DNA from 3 places in the Neobacillus sp. MER 74 genome. Region 2 is predicted to be linked to each of the others. Evidence: riboswitches for the same ligand, from Rfam matches in the RefSeq annotation. Region 2 holds a riboswitch; each other region holds the start of a gene.
The links. A riboswitch is a leader RNA that binds a small molecule or an ion and turns the genes downstream of it on or off. The one in region 2 is predicted to bind S-adenosylmethionine.
Positions count from the first base shown of each region.

Region 1: another riboswitch for S-adenosylmethionine. It lies ahead of mtnW (2,3-diketo-5-methylthiopentyl-1-phosphate enolase); the one in region 2 lies ahead of metK (methionine adenosyltransferase).
Region 3: another riboswitch for S-adenosylmethionine. It lies ahead of M3610_RS07770 (O-acetylhomoserine aminocarboxypropyltransferase/cysteine synthase family protein); the one in region 2 lies ahead of metK (methionine adenosyltransferase).

Region 1 is NZ_JAMAUV010000001.1:500,603-504,980, reverse strand. It holds gene M3610_RS02455 (carbon-nitrogen family hydrolase) at 1-521, opposite strand, end outside; gene M3610_RS02450 (pyridoxal phosphate-dependent aminotransferase) at 646-1,839, shown strand; SAM riboswitch class I at 2,001-2,111, shown strand; gene mtnW (2,3-diketo-5-methylthiopentyl-1-phosphate enolase) at 2,187-3,398, shown strand; gene M3610_RS02440 (2-hydroxy-3-keto-5-methylthiopentenyl-1-phosphate phosphatase) at 3,395-4,066, shown strand; gene M3610_RS02435 (methylthioribulose 1-phosphate dehydratase) at 4,063-4,378, shown strand, end outside.
Region 2 is NZ_JAMAUV010000008.1:30,739-35,116, forward strand. It holds gene pckA (phosphoenolpyruvate carboxykinase (ATP)) at 1-342, opposite strand, end outside; SAM riboswitch class I at 590-729, shown strand; gene metK (methionine adenosyltransferase) at 933-2,132, shown strand; gene asnB (asparagine synthase (glutamine-hydrolyzing)) at 2,380-4,284, shown strand.
Region 3 is NZ_JAMAUV010000003.1:214,828-219,205, reverse strand. It holds gene M3610_RS07805 (acyl-CoA dehydrogenase family protein) at 1-134, shown strand, start outside; gene M3610_RS07800 (arsenate reductase family protein) at 318-674, shown strand; gene gcvH (glycine cleavage system protein GcvH) at 751-1,134, shown strand; gene M3610_RS07790 (YusG family protein) at 1,242-1,481, shown strand; gene M3610_RS07785 (toprim domain-containing protein) at 1,624-1,980, shown strand; gene M3610_RS07780 (thioredoxin family protein) at 1,988-2,296, shown strand; gene M3610_RS07775 (hypothetical protein) at 2,512-2,871, shown strand; SAM riboswitch class I at 2,954-3,065, shown strand; gene M3610_RS07770 (O-acetylhomoserine aminocarboxypropyltransferase/cysteine synthase family protein) at 3,135-4,378, shown strand, end outside.

The DNA of each region.
Region 1 (4,378 bases), on a different contig from region 2:
GCTGGCCATTCGGCAACCACAAACAGTGCCTCAGCCCCTTCAGATGTATGTGCTCGAATCCACTCCGGAAAGCGAATGTCATAACAAATAGTCCCCGCAAATTTATTATTTTCAATTTCAAAAAGTCCTTTTTGAGAGCCTGCTTCTAAATAAACATGTTCATCCATTAGCTTAAACAGGTGAAGTTTACTATACTGGTGAACGAGTTTACCCTCCTTATTGACGATGAGCAAGGTATTTTTTATACCGTTTTCTTCTCGGTTGGCTACAGATCCGCCAACAAAATTTACTTTGTACCTTTTTGCTGCCTTTTGAAGGAAATCAATGGTCTTACCAGCATGATAATCAGAAATTTCATTTAGACGAGTTAAGTCATACCCTGTTGTCCACAGCTCTGGTAGTACAATGATATCGGGCTGGCCGGCTACAGCCTTTTCAATGAGTCTTTCAGCAGATTGATAGTTTTTATTTGGATCCCCAAAGGCGATATCCATTTGTATACATGAAATTTTTAATTTCACGAATCTTCACCTCGTTTGAACTTTCGGAATTTTTTCTTTACAAGCTGTTATAAAAGTTATATCATTTGTGACTAGAATTTAACAATAGAATTACTTTTATAAATCATTAAAGCAGGTGAGAACCATGAAGCAATTTTCAACATCAGAGATTTTAAATAGTCTTCCTAAGCAGTTTTTTGCTTCACTCGTTAAAAAAGTCGGGGAATATATTTCACAGGGGTATGATGTGATTAATTTGGGGCAAGGGAACCCCGATCAGCCAACACCGGCACATATCGTAGCTAAACTTCAGGAAGCCGCGGTGAATCCATTAAATCACAAATATTCTCCCTTTCAAGGGCACCAGTATTTAAAACAAGCTGCAGCTGATTTTTATTTTAGAGAATATGGAGTTCCCATTGATCCAGATAAAGAAGTGGCTATACTGTTTGGCGGTAAGGCGGGTCTTGTCGAAATTCCGCAGTGTTTATTAAATCCCGGCGACACCATCCTCGTGCCCGATCCAGGCTACCCGGATTATTTGTCAGGGGTTGCACTTGCAAAAGCCGAAATGGTAAGGATGCCGCTAAGGGAGGAAAATAATTTTCTACCGGATTATGGTGAGTTGAATGGGGATGTTTTAGATAGAGCAAAACTAATGTTCCTCAATTATCCTAATAATCCAACTGGTGCGGTAGCGACTCATGAATTTTTTGAGGAGACAATCAAACTAGCGAATGAACATGATATCTGTATAGTTCATGATTTTGCCTATGGTGCCATCGGGTTTGATGGTAAGAAACCTGTAAGTTTTTTACAGGTTCAAGGGGCAAAGGAAGTTGGAATTGAAATTTATACCTTATCTAAGACCTATAATATGGCAGGCTGGCGTGTTGGTTTTGCAATTGGGAATGAAAGTGTCATTTCTGCTATTGAACTTTTACAAGATCATTTGTATGTCAGTTTATTTGGAGCCGTACAGGAGGCTGCTGCGGAGGCCTTAATTGGCCCTCAAGACTGTGTAAAGGAATTAAACGAGTTGTATGAGCGAAGAAGGAATGTATTGATAAGTGGGCTTCATTCCTTGGGTTGGAATGTCAGCGCACCAAGGGGATCCTTTTTTGCCTGGCTTAAGGTTCCTGAAGGCTTTTCCTCTACGGAATTTGCTAATATTCTCCTTGAACAGGCACATATTATGGTTGCACCTGGAATTGGATTTGGTGAATTTGGAGAAGGGTATGTTCGGGTGGGACTACTTTCAACAGAAGAACGATTAGCTGAAGCCGTTGAAAGAATTAGTCGTTTAGAAATATTTAAAGAAAACTCCCCGAATGGCTAGCCCCTTAAGGCGAAGACAGAAGAGTAGTTGCACTTATGCGTTCAGAATTTTGTTTAAAATTCTGATTAGCCAGTTAAATCGATTGACATTTTATTTTTTTCTTGCGATAATGCAAATTAAAGTGAAACACACATTAATAACTGAATAATATACGAATCGTTTTCTTATCAAGAGCAGGCGGAGGGAAAAGCCCAATGAAGCCCGGCAACCGACTTAAATCTAGTTTTAAGCACGGTGCTAATTCTTGCAGCAACAAGGCTGAAAGATGAGAAGATGTTAGTTGGCGGCTAACCTCTTCTTTGTTGAAGAGGTTTTTTTATGTTTGAATAAAAGGAAGTGTTTTTATAATGACTGAAATTATTGCTACATATCTACTAAATAACGAAAAGAAACCATCCAAGAAGGCAGAAGAAATTGCCCTTGGTTTAACCGTTGGGTCATGGACGAATCTGCCTGAATTAGAACAAAACCAATTGCGTAAACATAAAGGAAGAGTTGTATCAGTCGAAGTGAATCCCTCAGAAACAGAAGAGCAAGCACTGATTAAAATTGCCTATCCAACGATAAACTTTTCTAATGACCTCCCTGCTATCTTAACAACCGTTTTCGGTAAACTCTCATTGGATGGAAAAATTAAATTACTTGATTTGCAATTTGATGAGGGATTAAAGAGGCAGTTTCCTGGTCCAAGATTTGGGATTGATGGACTAAGGAATAAATTAAACGTTAATAATCGACCTTTATTAATGAGCATCTTTAAAGGCGTACTCGGGAAAGACCTCAAGTTTTTAGTCGAACAGTTAAAACAACAAGCCCTTGGTGGTGTTGATTTGGTCAAGGATGATGAAATCCTGTTTGAAAATGAATTAACACCATTTGAAAAAAGAATTGTCGAAGGGAAAAAAGCACTGCAAGAAGTGTATGACCAAACAGGACACCGCACTTTATATGCTGTTAATCTAACAGGCAGAACTTCGCAGCTCAAAGAAAAAGCTAGAAAGGCTGCTGAACTTGGAGCAGACCTCCTATTATTCAATGTGTTTTCCTATGGGTTAGATGTGCTGCAGGAATTAAGAGAAGATGATGAAATTTCATTACCGCTTATGGCACATCCTGCTTTCAGTGGTGCATTGGCATCATCACCCGTATATGGAGTATCTCATTCTTTATTACTAGGTAAACTGCTTCGATATGCCGGTGCTGATTTGTCACTGTTCCCATCGCCGTATGGGACAGTTGCATTAGAAAAACCAAAGGCACTGTCGATTGCTAATGAATTAACAAGTGAGGACAGTTTTAAAAAGTCGTTCCCCGTTCCATCGGCTGGAATTCATCCTGGCTTGGTTCCATTGTTAATAGGTGATTTTGGTATCGATTCGGTTATTAATGCTGGAGGTGGAGTACATGGTCATCCAGACGGTGCACGAGGCGGCGGTCTTGCATTCCGACAAGCGATTGAAACTAATCTCCAAGGCAAGTTATTGTCTGAAGGGGCTGAAATGTATCCAGAACTTAAGCTGGCACTAAAGCTATGGGGAAATGCAGAGGTAACAGTATGACAAAACCTGTAATCTTTTGTGATTTTGATGGAACCGTAACGGAAAGTGATAACATTATCCGGATGATGGAAGAATTTGCTCCTCAGGGATGGGAAGAAATTAAAGATCAAATTCTCACTTGCCAAATTTCCATTAATGAGGGAGTAGGAAAATTGTTCTCCTTATTACCTAGTCAATTGAAGGAAGAGTTGACTGCGTTTGCGATTGAGCATGCAAAAATCCGCCCGGGATTTAAAGAATTTGTAGAATTTGCGCATAAAGAAGAGATTCCTTTATATATTGTTAGCGGTGGGATTGACTTTTTTGTTTATCCGATATTAGAGAAGTTTGGACCATTTGCTGGTATTTATTGTAACGAATCTGATTTTTCAGGTGAGAGGATTAAAATACTTTGGCCGAACGAATGCGATTCGTTATGTAACAATAATTGTGGCTGCTGTAAGCCGAGCATTATTCGAAAAGTGACCCATGAAAACGACCTGTTCAAGATTGTCATCGGAGATTCGGTCACAGATCTTGAGGCAGCAAAACATGCTAATTTTGTGTTAGCAAGAGATTTACTGCAGGAGAAATGTGAGGAATGGGGCATTACTCATCAAGGATTTAGTACGTTCTTCGAATGTATCGAGGAAATAAAAAAAAGAATTGAGGTGAGGGAACTAAAATGATAAAGGAAAGATGGAATGATCTGGCAGATGTAAAAGATGAACTTGCAAATCGTGACTGGTTTATGGGTACGAGCGGCAATCTAGCGATAAAAGTAAATGATCATCCACTCCAATTTCTGGTTACAGCTAGTGGTAAGGATAAGCGGAAACGTACGGATGAAGATTTTTTACTTGTTGATGAGTTTGGTCATCCTGTCGAACAAACACATTTAAAACCCTCAGCAGAGACACTTCTTCATGTTGAAATTTATCGTAAAACGAATGCTGGCTGCAGTCTTCATGTTCATACAATTGATAATAATGTTATTTCAG
Region 2 (4,378 bases):
ATCGGCACCAGCAAAGCCTTTAAAAACAAAGATTTCATCTTTCTGTTGTAAATAATTAATGACCTTTTGATAAAGCTTTGTGAAAACCGGCTCGGAAATTGGTTGATTGGTCGTGCCCCATTCAATTTTATTTTTCGTTGAATCTTCTACAACAATGAATTTATCTTGTGGAGATCGGCCAGTATATTTACCAGTAGCGACACTAATTGCCCCAGTAGAAGTTAGTCCCCCTTCATGACGGGTTAAGACTTTTTCAACTAACTGTGGAACAGATAATTGTACATGAACATGACTTTCATTCAACAATTGATTTAATTCATTAGGAGTATCAACAGAATTCATTAATGAGACCTTCCTTTGTCTAAGTTTTATGTTGTTAATAATACAAAAAGTATAACACATTAGTTGAAATAATGTATCCTATTAATCTGAATTTATATATTTTAAAACTTTAAATGAAGATATAAAAAAATTTTATAAAAGGTTAATGACTTACACCGTATTTTTCCCATTTTTTGAGGAAGATATTTCTAAAAAATACATTGACATTGTTACCCAGTATGATATTATTCTAAGTTGAACGGATACTCTCTTATCCTGAGCTGGTGGAGGGACAGGCCCAATGAAACCCAGCAACCTGCAGTATGAAAAGATGAACCACTTTAAAAGGTCCTTTTCAAATGCGAAGGTGCTAATCTGACGCAAGGCTAATGCCTTGAACGATAAGAGCGAAAGGCCGAAAACAACCTTTCCTCTATGGTAAGGTTTTTTGTTTTTTTATAAGTCCTTTTATGAAATGAGTCTCTAATAAAAATCCTTTGTTTATTACATACTAAGGGAATGAGTACCGTATCAAATTCTCGAGGTTTAAGAAGTATACCTGTAACCTTCGAAAAAAATCCTCGTGATCTCATAATAAAGGAGGAATTCAGATGTCAAGAAACGCGCGTTTGTTCACTTCTGAATCAGTTACTGAGGGTCATCCAGATAAAATCTGTGACCAAATTTCTGATTCCATTTTAGATGCTATTTTAGCAAAGGATGCTAATGCTCGTGTTGCGGCTGAAACTTCAGTAACAACTGGATTAGTGTTAGTGGCAGGGGAAATCACAACATCTACATATGTGGATATTCCAAAAATCGTTCGTGAAACGATTAAAGGGATAGGATATGATCGTGCGAAATATGGATTTGACTCCGAGACATGTGCCGTTTTAACATCTATTGATGAACAGTCTCCAGACATTGCGATGGGTGTTGACCAAGCTTTGGAGGCTCGTGAAGGTCAAATGTCTGATGAGCAAATTGAAGCAATTGGAGCAGGAGATCAAGGGTTAATGTTTGGTTTTGCATGTAATGAAACGAAAGAGCTTATGCCGCTTCCAATCTCACTTGCACACAAGCTTGCTCGTAAATTAACAGAAGTTCGGAAAGATAATGTCCTTGAATACCTTCGACCAGACGGAAAAACCCAGGTAACGGTGGAATATGATGAGAATGATAAACCGGTACGGATTGATACCATTGTTATTTCTACTCAACATAACCCAGAAGTAACGTTAGAGCAAATTCAACGTAACTTGAAGGAATATGTCATTAACCCTGTCGTACCAAAAGAGCTTATCGATGAAAACACTAAATATTTTATTAATCCAACCGGACGTTTCGTTATTGGCGGCCCTCAAGGGGATGCAGGTTTAACAGGCCGTAAAATTATCGTTGATACGTATGGTGGTTATGCTCGTCATGGCGGCGGTGCTTTCTCAGGTAAGGATCCGACAAAAGTGGACCGTTCCGCTGCATATGCCGCTCGTTATGTAGCTAAAAATATTGTCGCTGCTGGTCTTGCTGAAAAATGTGAAGTTCAACTGGCCTATGCGATTGGTGTAGCACGACCGGTTTCCATCGCTGTGGATACGTTTGGTACTGGTAAAGTAAACGAAGATATTCTAGTGGACCTGGTGAGTGAAAACTTTGACCTCCGTCCTGCTGGAATCATCAACATGCTGGACCTACGTCGTCCAATCTACAAACAAACAGCAGCCTATGGTCACTTTGGCCGTACAGATATTGACCTGCCTTGGGAGCGTACGGATAAAGTAGAAGCATTACGAGCGCAAGCAAATATTTAAATAGAAAGAGGGGGTTACATATGACATGTAACTCCCGTTTTTATTTGTACGTCTAATTACCTGCACATTTAATCGGTATTTGACTAAAATGAAATGTTTATACAGGTCAAAAGAAGTAAAAAATGGGGATAGTAAATTTACCTATTGTTCACAGTGCATTTTTTCAAAAAAAAGTGGTAGTATTAGAGAGTATGTTTTTTGGATTAAATCCTTTATTTAGGGATATTTAGAAGAGGTGAGGTACATAATGTGTGGCTTTATAGGTTGTGTACACGATACAACACAAAACTATAGTGAAGTACAAAAACAACAATTTAAAAATATGAACGATATTATCACTCATCGTGGTCCAGATGATGATGGTTTTTATTATGATGATCATATTCAATTTGGATTCCGACGTTTAAGTATCATTGATATTGAGAGCGGTCATCAACCGTTAACCTATGAAAATGAACGCTACTGGATTATCTTTAACGGTGAAGTTTATAACTATGTTGAGCTGCGTGAAGAACTATTAGCTGAGGGTTTAACGTTTGCAACAAGTTCTGATACAGAGGTTATTATTGCTCTTTACAGCCATTTAAAGGAAAAGGCCGTTGAAAAACTGCGTGGAATGTTCTCTTTCGTTATCTGGGATAAACAAGAGCAAAGTCTTTATGGGGCACGTGATCCTTTTGGAATTAAACCGTTCTTTTATTTTGAAGATGGTGACAGAACGTTTTTTGCGTCTGAGAAAAAGAGTATTTTGTTGGGTCTTGAAAATGATGTGCTCAATTATGATTCATTGCAGCATTATTTAACCTATCAATTTGTTCCAGAACCAAACACTTTATCTGATGGAATAAAGAAATTAGAACCAGGTCATTATTTTACAAAAAAAATTGGCTCACCAATGGAAATTAAAAGATATTGGAAGGCACATTTCAAACCGGTTCAAAAAGCGGAGCCTGATTTTATAAAAGAAATTAAAGATGTCCTCTTTGATTCAGTCAAAATGCATATGCGCAGTGATGTTCCAGTAGGTTCATTCTTATCAGGCGGGATTGATTCTTCCATCATTGCGTCCATTGCTAAAGAATTTCACCCTGCCATTAAAACCTTCTCTGTTGGCTTTGAGCATGATGGTTTCAGTGAAATTGATGTCGCAAAAGAGACAGCTGAGAAACTTGGCGTTGAAAATATCAGTTATGTGATTTCCCCTCAGGAATACATGGATGAAATTCCAAAAATCATGTGGCATATGGATGACCCGCTTGCCGATCCTGCTTGCGTTCCGTTATATTTTGTTGCTCGTGAGGCAAGAAAGCACGTAACCGTTGTTCTGTCTGGTGAAGGGGCGGATGAATTATTTGGCGGCTACAATATTTATCGTGAACCGCAATCATTAGAGGTATTTAATAAAATCCCTAGAGCAGGAAAAGTGCTTTTAAAAGGGATTGCAGGCATGATGCCTGAAGGAATGAGAGGAAAAAGCTTTATTGAACGTGGTGTAACGCCAATGGAGGATCGTTATATCGGTAATGCAAAAATGTTTTTGGAAGAAGAGAAACGCGAACTATTAAATGTCTACCGTGAAGGATTAGATTATAAGGATATTACGAAGCCTCTTTACTCCGAATCGCGGGGCTACGATCCGGTTGATCGGATGCAGTATATTGATATTCATACTTGGATGCGCGGTGATATTTTATTGAAGGCGGATAGAGTGACCATGGCTCATTCATTAGAATTACGTGTGCCATTCCTCGATAAAGCGGTTTTCGAAGTGGCGTCAAAAATCCCAACTAGCCTGAAAACAGCTCATGGAACGACTAAATATATCTTGCGTAAAGCCGCTGAAGGCATCGTGCCTGCCCATGTGCTAGATCGTAAGAAACTAGGTTTCCCTGTTCCAATCCGTCACTGGTTGAAGAATGAAATGAACGATTGGGCCAAAAAAATCATCCGTGAAAGCAACACCGATCATTTGATCAATAAAACCTATGTGCTTCAATTGCTTGAAGATCATAGCCAAGGCAAAGCAGATAACAGCAGGAAAATCTGGACTGTGCTGATGTTTATGGTTTGGCATCAAGTGTATGTGGAAGATGTCTATTCATTTCAACGGGACTATTCTTTAGAAAAAGCATTGCAATCATCGAAAAATTAATGAATAAAAGCACCCAAGTGTTCTTGGGTGCTTTTATTTAATGATAAGAAAGTATAAGTTTTTGAACTTAGATTACTGTCTAGCTCCAGCACCC
Region 3 (4,378 bases), on a different contig from region 2:
TTGAACAAGGTGATACACTACGGATGATGTTATCGTCGCTTCGTAAATTTACGCGTCATACCCCGATTAATGTGATAGCGAAAAAACGTGAAGCAGCCGATGTTATCATTGAAGCCGAGCGCTATATCGTTTAATGAAAATAGGCTCCCTTTCGATTAGAAAGGGAGCCTAAATTTTTATAGTAGAATAGGAAGGAATTTTGAAAAATTAGTCGAATTTTTTAAATTAGTACATTTTTTTTGCATTAGGATTTTGAAAAACGTTATGATAATATTCAAGTGACGTTAAGATTTTTACGGGAAAGGGCGGTGAAATGAATGTCACTGACTTTTTATTGGTATCCGAAATGCGGCACCTGTCGAAACGCGAAGAAATGGCTGGATGCCCATCATCTTTCCTATGAAGAAGTACATATTGTGGAACATCCTCCAAATTGTGAGGTGTTGCAGGATCTTTATCAAAAAAGCGGACTGGAATTAAAGAAATTCTTTAATACAAGTGGTATGAAATACCGTGAATTAGGTATAAAGGATAAAATGAAGTCTGCAACAGAGGAAGAACTGCTCGAATTACTTGCTTCCGATGGCATGTTAATCAAACGCCCAATTTTAACGGATGGCGAGCGTGTCACCGTAGGCTTTAAAGAAGAAGAGTTTGAAAAAATGTGGCGATAAGCCGGCTCTTCATCACAATGGGAATCGATTTATTTCGATGATAGATTTTTAGAAAAAACAATGGAGGGATTTAGCGATGAGTACACCAAAAGAATTACGTTATTCAGAGGAACATGAATGGGTTAAGGTTGAAGGAGAAAAAGTTCGTGTCGGGATTACTGCTTTTGCACAGCATGAACTAGGAGATATTGTTTTTGTTGAGCTTCCAGAAGTGGGCGATGAAGTAACTGCCGACGAACCATTTGGTAGCGTAGAGTCTGTAAAAACTGTATCTGAGCTTTATGCACCTGTCAGCGGTAAAGTCGTGGAAGTGAATGAAGATTTAAGCGACAGCCCTGAATTTGTTAACGAATCACCATACGAAAAGGCATGGATGATTGTGATTGAACTATCTGACAGCAGCGAACTTGATAAGCTTATGACTGCTGAACAATATGAAGAAATGATCAAAGAAGACTAAAAAATAGGGAAAGGCACCTTGTCAAGGTGCTTTTTCTCTTAAATTCCCACTTTTTCTTCTACTATTTTTGGGAAATCTATAATAAATATATTGAAGAGGGTGGGAGCGTGGCATTAAAGCAGCAAAGGATAGACGTAACCGATCGGGTTATTGGCAAAATGAAAAATGGAGAAATGGAATTGTTTCTTGATAATACGCCAATTGGAAAAATGAAATTGACAGATCACATGCAGGTGGAATTAGAGTATCATTTTGAAGTGGAACAGCAGAAGATTTATCAACACCTGACGACAACTGAAGGGTCGGATGCTAAGTATACTGATTGTGATGAGGGCGGCTGGTGCTAGCTGAGTAACTTGGGTCTATAGTCACAAGCCTATTTTTTCAAAAGACAATAATGATATGGTTAACATAGTCAGAAGAAGGCACACGTAATCAATATTTTAGAATATGTTAACATAAAACAACTTCTAATACAGGTGATGGATGATGAATGATTCGTATGTTGACAAAGTTCTTATTGTCGAAGGAAAGTCGGATAAAAATAAGGTAAAAAAAATCGTGAAGGAACCAGTTGAAATCATTTGTACAAATGGGACCATCAGTATTACAAAATTAGATGAATTGATTGATTTCCTTGAAGATAAGGATGTCTATATTCTTGTCGATGCTGACTTCTCCGGTGAGAAACTTCGCAAGCAATTAAAACGCGAGTTACCCCAAGCCGAACATTTATATATCGACCGAATGTATCGTGAGGTAGCGACCGCACCAGTTCACCACTTAGCCACCGTACTATTAGGTGCAAATATTGATGTGCATACTGAATTTTTAGAAATGGGTTAAACGATAAATGAACGAATGGAATCGAATAGAATTATCTTCCTTTATTGAAGGGAAGGCAACTGGATTAGTGTATTTCTATACACCAATGTGCGGGACCTGTCAGGTAGCTTCAAAAATGCTCCAGGTCATCGAGGAACTAGTAAAGGTAGATATGGGTAAAATGAACCTAAACTTCTATCCAGACCTTGCTAGGGAATATGAAATTGAAAGTGTTCCTTGCCTGTTATTGGTCGAGGCTGGAGAAGTAAAAGAAACACTCTACGCCTTCCACTCCGTACCTTTTTTACTTGATAAAATAAAACAACAGATATTATAAGAGCAGATGCACATGTGCATCTGTTTTTTTAATGAATCCCAACCTTACGGACAAACCTCGTTGAAAAACCAAGGAAATTCCGATTTCCGACATATTTCTCAGGAAATTCTCTCACCACTGCCCTGCCAAGTAGATAATTGTCGACCAATTTAAAGAGGAATTCTGGCCTATGTCTTGTATAGTAAGTATAAGAGCGTAGACCGGAGTGATGGAAGATGATAGAGGTATTGAAAACCTTTCAATTAGCAATCAAGCAGCAAGGGCATTTACTGCCGTTACTTGAGCATATCCATACAAGAGTGAATTTAATTTGTGAACAAAATACCTATCAAATCTTCATGAAGGATAGGGAAATTTTCATCCTCCATGATAGCAAAGAGACTCAAACAATACCTGAGATTCGTGGGGATCTTTATGCGATGAGACAGCTGCTTACAGGGGAGGAAAGGTTGCGGACGCTTGAAAGAAACGGTCAATTAAGTATTTCTGCTCCTATCCGCACAACCTTATTACTAGAGTCTATCTTCTATTTAACAAAAACGCAGGATCATATCGCGAAAATTACAAATTTTTAATCAAACCTATTGACTCGGAATTAAAATTTAGATAACATTATAACTAGAATATTTAACCAATTATTACAATTTCATCAATACATTCTTATCGAGAGCGGCGGAGGGATTGGCCCTTTGATGCCCAGCAACCGGTTTACTACACATAATAACACGGTGCTAAATCCAGCAGAGCAATCAGCTCTGGAAGATGAGAAGTGTGAAGCCCCTCTTCTCTGAAGCAGGGGTTTTTGTATGGTGAGTTATCAAAAAAAGGAGGAAGCAAGATGAGTGAAAATCAAAAGAAATATCGTTTTGAAACATTAAGTGTCCATGGCGGATTAACTCCAGATCCGGTAACAGGGGCCCGCGCTGTTCCGATTTACCAAAACAATGCATATCAATTTAAAAATACTGAGCATGCTGCAAACTTATTTAGCTTAGCAGAATCTGGATACATATACACACGAATACACAACCCAACGACCACTGTATTCGAAGAAAGAGTCGCATTATTAGAAGGCGGTGTTGGTGCTTTAGCAGTGGCGAGCGGAATGGCCGCTATTACTCTTGCCATTTTAAATATTGCTGAGGCTGGCGATGAAATTGTTTCGGCTTCCAATCTCTATGGAGGCACCTATAATTTATTTGCAGTGACCCTTCCGAAATATGGAATTAACGTGAAATTTGTAGATCCAGAAAATCCAGAAAACTTCCGCCAAGCGATCACTGCCAAAACAAAAGCAGTCTTTGCGGAAACAATTGGTAATCCAAGCCTGCGCATCCTTGATATTGAAAAAGTAGCAGAAATTGCCCATGAAGCAGGTGTACCACTAATCGTTGACAATACTTTTGCCACTCCATACCTTTGCCGCCCAATTGAACATGGAGCAGATATTGTCATTCATTCCGCTACTAAGTGGTTATTAGGGAACGGAACGACAACGGGCGGAATTATTGTTGATGGCGGTAAATTCGATTGGAATTCTCCAAGATTCCCAGGCTTTACAACACCAGACGCAAGCTACCATGATTTGGTTTATGCAGAAGCCCTAGGCGCGGTGGCTTATATTATCAAAGCACGTGTCCAATTGCTTCGTGATCTAGGGCCGGCATTAAGTCCGCAAAATTCCTTCCAGTTTGTCCTTGGGCTTGAAACTCTGCATGTCCGGATGAAGGAGCATGTCGTAAATACTAAAGAAGTCGTCGATTACTTAACTAACCATCCTGCCGTAGAATGGGTTTCCTATCCTGGTCATCCATCCCATCCTGATTATGAACTAGCTAAAAAGTATCTACCAAAAGGTGCCGGTTCGATGGTGGTATTCGGAATTAAAGGCGGAAAAGAAGCAGGGGCTAAATTAATTGATTCCATCACACTTTGGGCACATGTGGCCAATGTTGGTGATGCAAAAAGTTTAATTATTCATCCGGCCAGCACCACTCACCAGCAATTAGATGCCCAAGGCCTGATCGCTGCAGGTGTAACAGAGGATTTAATTCGCCTATCCATCGGGATCGAGAATGTAGA